Regions from separate parts of the Citrobacter sp. VF227 genome, predicted to be linked through region 2. Evidence: predicted binding sites of a transcription regulator. Region 2 holds the regulator's gene; each other region holds the start of a gene.
What was found. Region 2 encodes LexA, which represses DNA repair genes until DNA is damaged. Its sites were predicted from a motif close to TNCTGTATGTACATACAGNA; they were not measured.

Region 1 (3,172 bases), on a different contig from region 2:
AATCTGCGAGCCATCGATGCCCAGTTGGCTACTATTGAGTCCGAACAGGCTCAGGTACTCTCACGCAATGAGTCTGAAAATCAGCTTGCTGATGACAGTCCGCATGGGTTCAGTGATATCTGGTTACGTCTGAGTCGTAATTTCACGCCCGAGTCCGCCCTGTTTCGCCATGCTATCCGTATGTCGCTGGTGCTCTGCGTCGGCTATGCCATTATCCAGATAACAGGTATGAACCACGGGTACTGGATCCTGTTGACCAGCCTGTTTGTCTGTCAGCCAAACTACAACGCAACGCGACATCGCCTGGCGCTGAGGATTATCGGTACACTCGTCGGGATCGCTATTGGTTTACCGATCCTGTGGTTTGTGCCTTCTCTCGAAGGGCAATTGATACTTTTAGTGATCACCGGCGTACTGTTTTTTGCTTTTCGCAACGTCCAGTATGCGCATGCCACAATGTTTATCACGCTGCTGGTGCTACTGTGCTTTAACCTGCTTGGTGAAGGTTTTGAGGTCGCACTGCCGCGTGTCATTGATACGCTGATTGGTTGCGCTATCGCCTGGGCTGCTGTCAGTTTTATCTGGCCAGACTGGCGTTTTCGTAATCTGCCGCGGGTGATTGAACGGGCGACTGATGCAAACTGTCGTTATCTTGATGCAATACTCGAACAATATCATCAGGGTCGCGATAATCGCCTTACATACCGTATCGCCCGGAGGGACGCGCACAATCGTGACGCGGAACTGGCCTCCGTGGTGTCGAACATGTCGAGCGAACCGGACGTCACGGCCCAAACGCGCGAAACGGCGTTCCGCTTGCTGTGTCTGAACCATACGTTTACCAGCTATATTTCCGCATTGGGCGCGCATCGCGAACAGCTAACCAATCCGGAGGTCCTGGCATTGCTAGACGATGCCGTCTGCTATGTTGATGATGCGCTTCACCATCAACCCGCTGACGAGCAGCGCGTATACCAGGCACTGGAGGGACTGAAGCAGCGAATTCAGCGTCTTGAGCCGCGTTCGGACAGTAAAGAGCCACTGGTCATACAGCAAGTTGGACTATTGATTGCCTTACTCCCGGAGATCCGGCGATTACAGCAGCAAATTGCCGTGCTGCCCTCTAATACCCCAGTTTCGACGTAAGAGAACTCACCCACTCTACCAGCTCCCGGCGACGCGTCGCCGGGAGCGCAGCTTCATGCACTCCCCCGACAGCTCCTTCAAGGGCGTAGAGTATTTTTACCGTCAAGGCGGGGTTATTTTGCCGAAGTTTCAGCCAGCACATTTGTGCTCCCAGCGAACGCAATGTCCCCTCATCTTTAATTCCTGCTTCATTTAGCAGAGTCTCCAGATGAAACGTCATATTGGGTAGCTCCCGCAGACGATGTTGTGCAAAGCGGCTCTGTTTTTCCTTAACAGCTGCATCCAGCGAATAGCGTGATAGCATCACCAACTGCGGCTGGTTTTGCCACAGGGCATCGTTCACCTGGTAATAATTGAGTACAACCGGACGTCCGCGCTTGATAAATGTCAGCCAGACAGGAGAGTTTTTTACACAGTACTGAGCGCTCTGCTCACATGCCCGAAGATATAGTTCACCGCTGGCAACCATGGCAAAGACCGTATCCCCAACAGTCAGACTGTAGCTGCCAAACAATGAGCGATAGTGAATCGCCCCCAAAGAAGCCAGATATTCTTGAGATTTATAGATCCTTGCATAAGAAAGTTCTTTCATAAAAATCCTTTTAAATCATAACGTAACCAAATGATTTTCAGTAGCAGATCCGTTAATGACGAAAATAGGCAACTTATTCGAATGGGGCAAGATGAATTTAATTTTTCCCGTGACGGCGACTAAAAATTGCGAACCTGTTTCCGAAAATAAGGTTGATCTTTATTGATGGCAGGGTTACTGTATATCCATACAGTAACTCACAGGGCTGGATTGATTATGTACACTTCAGGTTATGCAAATCGTTCTTCGTCGTTCTCTTCTGCATCAAGCAGCATTGCGCGCGTGTCGTCAGAGAACGCTACCACTGGGCTTATCAGTGAAGTGGTCTATCGCGAAGACCAGCCCATGATGACACAGCTCCTGCTGCTTCCACTCCTGCAACAGTTAGGGCAGCAATCCCGCTGGCAGCTGTGGCTGACACCTCAGCAAAAATTAAGTCGGGAGTGGGTACAGTCGGCCGGGCTTCCATTGACGAAAGTCATGCAAATTAGTCAGCTCTCTCCCTGCAATACGCTGGAATCTATGGTTCGAGCACTGCGCACGGGCAACTACAGCGTCGTTATCGGCTGGCTGACGGAGGAGTTAACCGAAGATGAACATGCCGAACTGGTAAAAGCGGCAGATGAAGGTAATGCGATGGGGTTTATTATGCGTCCTGTTCGCGCTCAGACACTTGCGGGGAGACAGCATTCCGGGCTAAAAATTCACTCGAATTTGTATCATTAAGTAAAATTAGGATTTATCCTGGAATTTTTTTTCATGTCTCAATTTGGTTTTGAGCCTTAACGGGTTTTTCGTGAGAACGCTTGTCTGAAGCGGTTTTCAGGATATCCTCAGTACATTTATTCATCCAAAAATGTTAAATATTGTGTATACAAGCCTTTTTTTTTCATATGCCTGACGGACTTCACACTTGTAAGTTTTCAACTACGTTGTAGACTTTACATCGCCAGGGGTGCTCGGCATAAGCCGCAGATATCGGTAGAGTAACTATTGAACTGGTCCCCGGGTGAAGGATTTAACCGTGTTATCTCTCTTCGGAGATATTCATGGCGAATTTTGGATGATAACGAGGCGCAAAAAATGAAAAAGACAGCTATCGCAATTGCAGTGGCACTGGCTGGTTTCGCTACCGTGGCGCAGGCCGCTCCGAAAGATAACACCTGGTACGCTGGTGCTAAAATGGGCTGGTCTCAGTACCATGACATTGGTAACAACCAGATCAACAACGCCGGTCCTACCCACGAAAGCCAACTGGGTGCTGGTGCGTTCGGTGGTTATCAGGTTAACCCGTACGTTGGTTTTGAAATGGGTTACGACTGGTTAGGTCGTATGCCGTACAAAGGCTACACCGACGCTACTCATCAAAACGGCGCTTTCAAAGCTCAGGGCGTTCAGCTGACCGCTAAACTGGGTTACCCAATCACTGACGAT
Region 2 (3,172 bases):
GTGCTTTTTCGTGGGAGATTTTTTTACTGCGCGCTTCATCTTCTACCGCGCGAGCGATCGCTTTTGACGCCAGCAGCTTATTAAACAGATCCTGGCGGGCAGGGAGGCGAGGGCCAACCGCGGCCAGACGCTGGCGAGCAAAATGCATACGCGCCACGCGTGCCAGTTTCTGAGCGATTATCTTATCCGTACCGTGTTCATCCGCCATACGACGCAGGGAGACTGATGGGGAGAAACGGACAAAACTGTCGCGACCCAGCCAGGACACAGCAAAGAATTTCTGTACGCCGTTCAGCATGCGCAGCGGCGGATTGACTTCGCCTTTTTCGCGTCCTGGCGCACGGCCAAACATCACCGAAACCGGCACCATCTGCACATCCAGGTCTGGATTGCTGCGATGCAGGTCGAGATAGTTATGGAACAGCTTGATGGACTCTTCTTTCGGCGTGTAATAGGTGAACACGCGCGGGCCGCCGTGAATAAACACGTAGCGCGGCAGCAGAGTCCCGTCTATCTCCAGCGGTTCCAGGGGATCGGGGAGATCGTGCACCAGACATTGGGCACGCAGCGTCAGCAAGTCTGCTTTTGAATTGTACGGTAGGACGTACATAATGGGACGAGACGTATCGAGTCCCAATTCCGGGGCAGGTTCTGCCGGAATAGACTTGCTTTTTACCAGGATGCTTAATGGTAAATTCAGTAATTTGTAGTAAATTCGTGGCCAGCCGGACATAAACGATGTAAAGCCTCTGGTTAATAATGCAAATGCGCTGCAAGGATATCAGAAAGTTTAGTGAATTTCTGTGGTATCCCGTCATACTTCGCGCTGCTTTGCCACCCCCTGAAACAAACGGGGTAACGTTACAATGACATTGACGCTAATAATGTAAAAAGGTTCTTTTTGATGGCCAATAATACCACTGGATTCACCCGAATTATCAAAGCTGCAGGCTATTCCTGGAAAGGTTTTCGCGCCGCATGGATCAATGAGGCGGCATTCCGCCAGGAAAGCGTTGCCGTACTGCTGGGCGTAGCTATCGCCTGCTGGCTGGACGTCGATGCGATTACCCGCGTGCTGTTAATTGGTTCCGTGATGCTGGTGATGATCGTTGAAATCCTCAACAGTGCGATTGAGGCGGTGGTTGATCGCATAGGCTCTGAGTATCACGAACTTTCCGGCCGGGCGAAAGATATGGGTTCTGCGGCGGTGTTGTTGTCTATTTTCGTTGCTCTGATCACCTGGGGCATTCTGTTGTGGTCGCATTTGCGATAAGGATTCCACATCTTCATAAATCTCCTGCTTTTTGTGCAGTTTGCGGTTCCAAAATCACCTTTAGCTGTATATACTCACAGCATAACTGTATATACACCCAGGGGGCGGAATGAAAGCGTTAACGGCCAGGCAGCAAGAGGTGTTTGATCTCATTAGAGATCACATCAGCCAGACAGGTATGCCACCGACGCGTGCGGAGATCGCGCAGCGTTTGGGGTTCCGTTCCCCAAACGCTGCTGAAGAACATCTGAAAGCGCTGGCGCGTAAAGGTGTGCTGGAAATTGTCTCCGGTGCATCGCGTGGTATTCGACTGCTGCAGGAAGAAGAAGAAGGATTACCGCTTGTCGGTCGTGTGGCGGCAGGCGAGCCACTTCTGGCGCAGCAGCACATCGAAGGCCACTACCAGGTCGATCCCTCATTGTTCAAACCGAACGCCGATTTTCTGCTGCGGGTTAGCGGTATGTCGATGAAAGATATCGGTATTATGGACGGCGATTTGCTGGCGGTGCATAAAACTCAGGACGTGCGTAACGGACAGGTTGTTGTTGCCCGTATCGACGACGAAGTCACGGTTAAGCGCCTGAAAAAGCAGGGCAACAAGGTTGAACTTCTGCCAGAAAACAGTGAATTTAAACCTATCGTTGTCGATCTGCGCGAGCAAAACTTCACCATTGAAGGGCTGGCGGTAGGCGTCATTCGTAACGGTGAATGGCTGTAATCATGTATTAATACTGTGGCGCATTCTGCGCCACAGCTAGTTTTCACTTCTTTTCATCAGGCTTTCCTGTATGCCTTTCTTTACCGCCTCTGATAAAGCGCTCTGGCACCTCGCCTTACCGATGATCTTCTCCAATATCACCGTTCCCTTGCTGGGGCTGGTGGATACTGCTGTGATTGGTCATCTGGACAGCCCGGTCTATCTTGGCGGCGTTGCTGTCGGGGCCACGGCGACCAGTTTTCTCTTTATGCTGCTTCTTTTTTTGCGCATGAGTACCACCGGTCTTACCGCGCAGGCATTTGGTGCGAAAAATCCACAGGCGCTGGCGCGCGCGCTGGTACAGCCGCTGATGCTGGCACTGGGCGCAGGGGTACTTATCGCGCTGTTTCGCACGCCGATTATCGATTTAGCGCTGCATATTGTCGGGGGAAGTGAACCTGTACTTGAACAAGCCCGGCGTTTCCTTGAAATCCGCTGGCTCAGCGCGCCAGCCTCGCTGGCGAATCTGGTGCTGCTCGGCTGGTTGCTGGGCGTGCAGTATGCGCGAGCGCCGGTTATCCTGCTGATTGTCGGCAATATTCTCAACATTGCGCTCGATTTATGGCTGGTGATGGGTCTGCATATGAACGTGCAGGGTGCGGCACTGGCAACGGTGATTGCTGAATATGCCACACTGCTTATCGGTCTGATGATGGTGCGCAAAGTCCTGCATATGCGCGGAATATCGCTGGCAATGTTGAAACAGGCGTGGCGGGGCAACTTCCGTCGTTTGTTGGCACTCAACCGTGACATCATGCTGCGTTCGCTGCTGTTGCAGCTCTGCTTTGGGGCCATTACGGTGCTGGGGGCGCGTCTGGGAGGCGATATCATTGCGGTTAATGCCGTACTGATGACTTTGCTGACGTTTACCGCTTATGCACTGGACGGATTTGCCTATGCCGTGGAAGCGCATTCGGGCCAGGCCTATGGGGCGCGGGACGGCAGCCAGTTGCTGGATGTCTGGCGAGCAGCGTGTCGACAGTCAGGAATTGTGGCAATCCTTTTTTCGCTGATCTATGCCTTGTTTGGCGAGCAGATTGTGGCGCTGCTGACCTCACTGTCGCAAATCCAACTTTTGGCCGATCGCTATCTTTTCTGGCAGGTGGTTTTACCGCTGGTGGGCGTGTGGTGTTATCTGCTTG
Region 3 (3,172 bases), on a different contig from region 2:
CTTTTCACGACCCATTTTGAGCATCGAGTCATTGATATCCGCCAGCACAACTTTGCCGGTTTCGCCTACCATGCGAGAGAATTTCGCCGTCAGATCGCCGGTACCGCCAGCCAAATCGAGAACGGTTTGTCCGCGACGCACGCCACTGCAGTCAATGGTGAAGCGTTTCCACAAACGATGAATGCCGAATGACATTAAGTCATTCATAACGTCATATTTAGAGGCCACAGAATGAAAAACGTGGGCCACCATGTCAGCTTTCTGCTCTTTAGCGACGGTCTGAAAGCCAAAGTGCGTCGTTTCTTGTGAATTATCCACCATCTCAGTGCCTGCTCATTCAAAAAATGTTCGAGAAGTGTAACAGATTGGGCCAATTTGCCCTACCCTTCTGCCGGGTTCAACTACCCCAAATGGACTAGCTTGATTGCTGATTTACCGCTTCATCATCGGAGTAAGGCTCATCTTGTTGCGTTTCAGGGACCGAGCGCAAGCGGTACTCTTCATCCTGCGTAGTGGCTTGTTCAGCCAGCTCAGGATTAATCTCGCGCTTAATTTCCACTCCTAAACTGCGAAACGCTTCGGCCTGCGACAGGACGTTTCCACGGCCTGAAGAGAGTTTTTTCATCGCCTGTCGGTAGTTGTCCTGGGCTTTATCCAGGCTTTGACCAATTGCCGACATATCATCCACAAACAACCGCATCTTGTCATAAAGTTTGCTGGCCCGATCGGCAATTTGTTGCGCATTACGGCTCTGATGCTCGTAGCGCCACAGATTGGCAATCGTACGCAATGCCACCAACAGCGTGGTGGGACTGACCAGCATAATGTTATTTCTAAGCGCTTCGGTAATCAGTTCGGGCTGCCTGTCGAGCGCCAGTAAAAAAGCTGGCTCAACGGGGATAAACATCAGCACATAGTCAAGCGTACGTAATCCAGGAAGCTGCTGATAGTCTTTGCGGCCCAACAGACGAATGTGGTTTCGCACCGAGGCGATGTGCTCCTGTAGCGCGCTCTCGCGGGTGAATTCATCTTCAGCGTTAAAATAGCGTTCATAGGCGACCAGCGTCATTTTCGCATCAATCACCACATCTTTGCCCTGCGGTAATCGAACAATAACATCTGGCTGCATCCGTGAACGGGCGTCGTTTTCGATGCTGACCTGGGTTTCGTATTCATAGCCTTCGCGCAGACCGGAAGCCTCAAGCACCCGCGTGAGTACGACCTCGCCCCAGTTCCCCTGCGTTTTGTTATCACCTTTTAATGCCCGCGTCAGGTTTACCGCTTCCTGTGCCATCTGCGCATTCAGTTGTTGGAGATTACGAATTTCGTGCGCCAGAGTATGGCGTTCCTGCGCCTCTTTGCCAAAGCTGTCCTGAACCTGGCGTCGAAAACCGTCCAGTTGTTCGCGAAGCGGTGCCAGCAGGCTGTTCAGGCTTTGGCGATTTTGCTCATCTACGCGGCGATTGCTGTGCTCGAAAATACGGTTCGCCAGATTTTCAAACTGCTCGCTCAGGCGCTGTTCGCTGTTGATCATCTGACGGATCTTATCTTCCGCATGCTGTTGCGTTGCTTCCAGCCGGGTAGTGACTTCACGGAGATCGGCTTCCAGAGAGGTGTTGATACTGTGCAGGCTGCGCAATTCGTTATTAAGCAGTTCGCACTCATCACGCCAGTGGGCTTCCTGTGAGAGTTGTTGCCGGGCGGCGCTTAGCGCGATATCCAGTTCACGTCGTTCTTCGAGGAGATCGGCACGGATCCTGTCGGCGTGCGCTTTTGTTGCCAGCCACCCGACCAGCAGTCCTGCGGCTAATGCCAGCACGGCACTCATCACAATTGAAATATCCACAACGCCCCCCTTACAGCTACGACTTACCGGCACAAAATAGAATTGTGCTGTATAAACGTCCAGTTTAAAAGGAATTTCCTGCGAGGCACTACGCAAAATAAAAAGGCCGAACGCGTCGGCCTTTTTGAATAGACGGGAGAATTACAGTAAACGACGCGCAGCTTCCACCACGATTTTCACCGCGTGGCTTTCTGTTTGTTTCATCGTTTCCGCATTAGGGATCTCTTGCTGAGTACGGTTCACGATAACACCCGCAACCATACCGGCACGCAGACCCTGGCTAGCGCACATGGTCAGCAGCGTGGCGGATTCCATTTCGTAGTTCATGACGCCCATAGACTGCCACTCTTCCATAGAGCCTTTAAAACGGCTCACTACGCGACCAGAGAAGGTGTCATAACGCTCCTGGCCCGGGTAGAAGGTATCAGAAGACGCAGTAACGCCAATGTGGGTGGTGGCGCCGATTGATTTCGCCGCTTCCACCAGCGCGGTGGTGCACTCGAAGTCCGCTACAGCCGGGAACTCCATGGGCGCGAAGTGCAGGCTTGCTCCATCCAGACGGACAGACGCCGTGGTGACCAGGACATCACCCACGTTGATATGTGGCTGGATAGCGCCAGTCGTACCGATACGCAGGAAGGTACGAATGCCCAGCTGTGCCAGTTCTTCTACGGCAATAGAGGTTGACGGGCCACCGATACCGGTAGAGCAAACGATCACGGCTTTACCATCCAGCTCAGCACGCCAGGTAGTGAACTCGCGATGAGATGCCAGCTTAACCGGCTTATCCATCAGCGCGGCGATCTTTTCCACACGCTCCGGGTCGCCAGGGACGATAGCAAGCGTAGCCCCTTGTAAATCGCTCTTAGTGAGGCCGAGATGAAAAACATCAGACTTAGACATAAAAACTCCTCTGTGAATCGGTTTTGTCAGAAGAAGCAAAAACACACTTTACCGAAGGCATGAACATATTTTCGTGACAGTCATCACTATGATGTAAATCAATTGCATTCAATTACCATCAAATAGTGATTTAAATCACATAAATGATGCGATGTAAGGAACCCCTGCACAAAAGATAGCCCGTTTAAGGCAATGTGGTTCGTTGCATGTGTCTATAGTTAACAATGCGCTTTTTGGCTGAATATTTAAGGGTACGGAGAATACCATGACAACACGACAATCTGGCTTTGCACCTGCTGTATCTCCACCAACGTCTACCACGGTTCACACTCCAGATAACGCAATTATCGCCGGAGTAACATCCATACCTTCACAAGGCGATGATATGCCAGCGTATCACGCACGACCAAAGCAAACCGATGG
Region 4 (3,172 bases), on a different contig from region 2:
TGTTCTTCGTTGTAAAGCTGCTGTTTCTCACGACGACGTTCAGTTTCACCAATCGCTTTGGCCATTGAGGCGGTAATTTTGTCGCCGTAAAGAATAGCCTTACCGTTGATGTTACGCGCCGCACGACCAATGGTCTGGATCAGCGAACGTTCAGAACGCAGGAACCCTTCTTTGTCTGCGTCCAGAATCGCCACCAGCGAGACTTCAGGCATGTCCAGACCCTCACGTAACAGGTTGATACCCACCAGCACGTCAAACTCGCCCAGACGCAGGTCACGAATGATTTCCATGCGTTCCACGGTATCGATGTCAGAGTGCAGATAGCGCACCCGCTCACCGTGTTCTTCGAGATATTCGGTGAGGTCCTCCGCCATGCGTTTGGTGAGCGTAGTGACCAGCACACGTTCGTTAATCGCCGCACGGGTGCGGATCTCCGACAGCAGATCGTCAACCTGCGTCGCCACCGGACGCACTTCAATGACCGGATCCAACAGGCCGGTTGGTCGTACTACCTGATCGACCACTTCATCACCAGATTTCTCCAGCTCATAGTTACCCGGCGTCGCTGAAACGTAGATGGTTTGTGGAGCCAACGCCTCAAACTCTTCAAATTTGAGCGGACGGTTATCCAGCGCCGAGGGCAGACGGAATCCGTATTCGACCAGGGTCTCTTTACGCGCCCGGTCTCCGCGATACATGCCGCCAATTTGCGGGATTGTGACGTGGGATTCATCCACCACCAGAAGACCGTCGGCAGGCAGGTAATCAAACAGCGTCGGCGGCGGCTCACCGGGGCCACGCCCGGACAGATAGCGGGAGTAGTTTTCAATCCCCGAGCAGTAACCCAGCTCATTCATCATTTCCAAATCGAACTGTGTACGCTGGCTTAACCGCTGTTCTTCCAACAATTTGTTATTTGCCAACAGAATTTTACGCCGCTCTGCCAGCTCAACTTTGATTTCTTCCATCGCCTGCACGATACGTTCGCGCGGCGTCACGTAGTGCGTTTTAGGATAGATGGTGTAGCGCGAAATCGTGGATTCGACCTGCCCGGTGAGCGGGTCAAACAGCGATAAGCGTTCAACCTCTTCATCAAACAGTTCCACACGCAGCGCGATGTCGTCGGATTCAGCCGGGAAAATGTCGATCACTTCACCACGCACACGGAAGGTCCCGCGCTGAAATGCCTGATCGTTGCGGGTGTATTGCAGTTCCGCAAGGCGGCGCAGGATCGCGCGTTGATCGATAATCATCCCTACCGTCAGATGCAGCATCATCTTCAGGTACAGATCCGGATCGCCCAAACCATAGATAGCGGAAACGGAGGCCACGACGACGACATCCCGACGCTCCAGCAGCGCTTTGGTTGCCGACAGGCGCATCTGCTCAATATGTTCGTTGACCGAAGCATCTTTCTCGATGAAGGTGTCAGAACTGGGTACGTAGGCTTCCGGCTGATAATAGTCGTAGTAAGAGACGAAATACTCCACCGCGTTATCCGGGAAGAACTCTTTCATCTCACCGTACAGCTGAGCAGCAAGCGTCTTATTGGGGGCCAGCACCATGGTAGGACGCTGCAAGTCCGCAATCACGTTAGCGATGGTGAATGTTTTCCCAGACCCCGTCACCCCCAGTAGCGTCTGATGCGCCAGACCATCCTCCAGCCCTTCTTCCAGACGGCGAATTGCCTCAGGCTGATCGCCAGAGGGTTTAAAAGCGGAATTAAGTTTGAACGGTTTACTCATGAGCAGCTACCTGAAGCAATGGGCGGGCAGGTGTGTAATTTTACTCGCAGTGGTATATTTTGCCAGTAAAAAATACTGGATGAAAAAACAGTAACACGCCAGAATATTTCTGATACGCCATCTGAACGAGCGTGACTACAGGCTAAAATTTGGCCAGAGACAAGATAAAACACCAGTAAAAACGTGTTATCCCCAAAGCAATGACTTTTTTAACATTTGTCAAGCTACCCGATGAAAGTTTTGTGGCAACACATGACACTTCTGCGACAGCCATTGCTTTTATCTAACTTTCTGTAATTTAATGATTATTATCACAAGCCGTCTTTCGCATCAATTTAGTCGCAACCCGCGTCTTCTCTCGCTTACATTGTGTTTTCTAACTCTAATACACAAGGTTATCCACAGGAATAGTGGATAACTGCCTCCAGCCCGTATGGACTGTAGCCTGGCAAAAACACCCTGACTTTCTTTTCCGCAGGCATAAAAAAAAATTATCGCTATTTTTTGATATTTATCAGCTAACGAAGCAACCTGGAATGGCCGGGATCTTGCTCGCATTTTCATCATTTTCCTGCCTGCACCATCACGATACCGCCAGGCACTGGCAATGTGCACAAAACAGCCCTTCCCATCTGATGAACCGGACTTTTTTGCGTTTTTAGTATGCTATCACGCTGTTTCTACCACGAATCCCGCTTCTGGCAAGAGAATTGCAGGTTTCTTCCGACGACCTGTTAGTGGGGCCGATAACATCATGATGGAGAAATCTATGTTGAGTCTTCGCGCAGTGAATCACTATTACGGCAATCAACACTCATTGTGGGATGTGGATCTCGACCTGCTGCCCGGCAAATGTACTGGCGTGCTGGGGCTTCCGGGGATGGGAAAGACTACGCTTGCCAATTGCATTATCGGCAATTTACCGATTGAAAGCGGAACCATGTTCTGGCATCAGGCTGGCGCACCGCCGCGCGACCTGAGTCCGATTCCGACGGCAAATCGCATTGCGCTGGGTATTAACTACGTCTCACAAGAGAGACGGATTTTTTCACAACTAACGGTCGAGGAAAATCTGCATATTGCGCGTCAGGCGGTTGAAGAAAGCGAAACGATGAACAGCAGCGATATTTACCGCCTGTTTCCACAGCTTTTCGAACTGCGTCAGGTCAAAGGAGTGGCATTGTCGGAGGAAAATCAGCACCAGCTTGCGCTCGCCAGCGCGCTGGTCACACGCCCGCGCCTGCTGATCCTCGATGAACCCACGCGAGGAAGTGGTCAGGCTTATATCCACAGGCTGGGTAATCTGATTGTCAAGCTAAGCCAGGAACTTGGCATCGCCATTATGCTCGCGGAGCAGAGCCTGCCGTTTATTCGACGGGTCGCCGATTGCTATTGCTTGTTACACCGTGGGCGTAACGTAGCGCAGG

Region 1: sulA (SOS-induced cell division inhibitor SulA) is a predicted target of LexA. The motif match lies at 1,914-1,933, and genes of this name have one in related genera.
Region 3: rmuC (DNA recombination protein RmuC) is a predicted target of LexA. The motif match lies at 1,892-1,911, and genes of this name have one in related genera.
Region 4: uvrB (excinuclease ABC subunit UvrB) is a predicted target of LexA. The motif match lies at 1,819-1,838, and genes of this name have one in related genera.

The regions. Positions count from the first base shown of each region.
Region 1 is NZ_JBRFVF010000002.1:165,299-168,470, forward strand. Features, by position in the region: gene yccS (YccS family putative transporter) at 1-1,146, shown strand, start outside; gene ACU8YC_RS08295 (TfoX/Sxy family DNA transformation protein) at 1,124-1,738, opposite strand; gene sulA (SOS-induced cell division inhibitor SulA) at 1,955-2,464, shown strand; gene ompA (porin OmpA) at 2,822-3,172, shown strand, end outside.
Region 2 is NZ_JBRFVF010000009.1:46,894-50,065, forward strand. Features, by position in the region: gene plsB (glycerol-3-phosphate 1-O-acyltransferase PlsB) at 1-733, opposite strand, end outside; gene ACU8YC_RS20765 (diacylglycerol kinase) at 905-1,273, shown strand; gene lexA (transcriptional repressor LexA) at 1,383-1,991, shown strand; gene dinF (MATE family efflux transporter DinF) at 2,062-3,172, shown strand, end outside.
Region 3 is NZ_JBRFVF010000013.1:73,486-76,657, reverse strand. Features, by position in the region: gene ubiE (bifunctional demethylmenaquinone methyltransferase/2-methoxy-6-polyprenyl-1,4-benzoquinol methylase UbiE) at 1-321, opposite strand, end outside; gene rmuC (DNA recombination protein RmuC) at 416-1,828, opposite strand; gene udp (uridine phosphorylase) at 1,988-2,749, opposite strand; gene ACU8YC_RS23185 (dienelactone hydrolase family protein) at 3,015-3,172, shown strand, end outside.
Region 4 is NZ_JBRFVF010000002.1:349,249-352,420, forward strand. Features, by position in the region: gene uvrB (excinuclease ABC subunit UvrB) at 1-1,745, opposite strand, end outside; gene ACU8YC_RS09095 (ABC transporter ATP-binding protein) at 2,515-3,172, shown strand, end outside.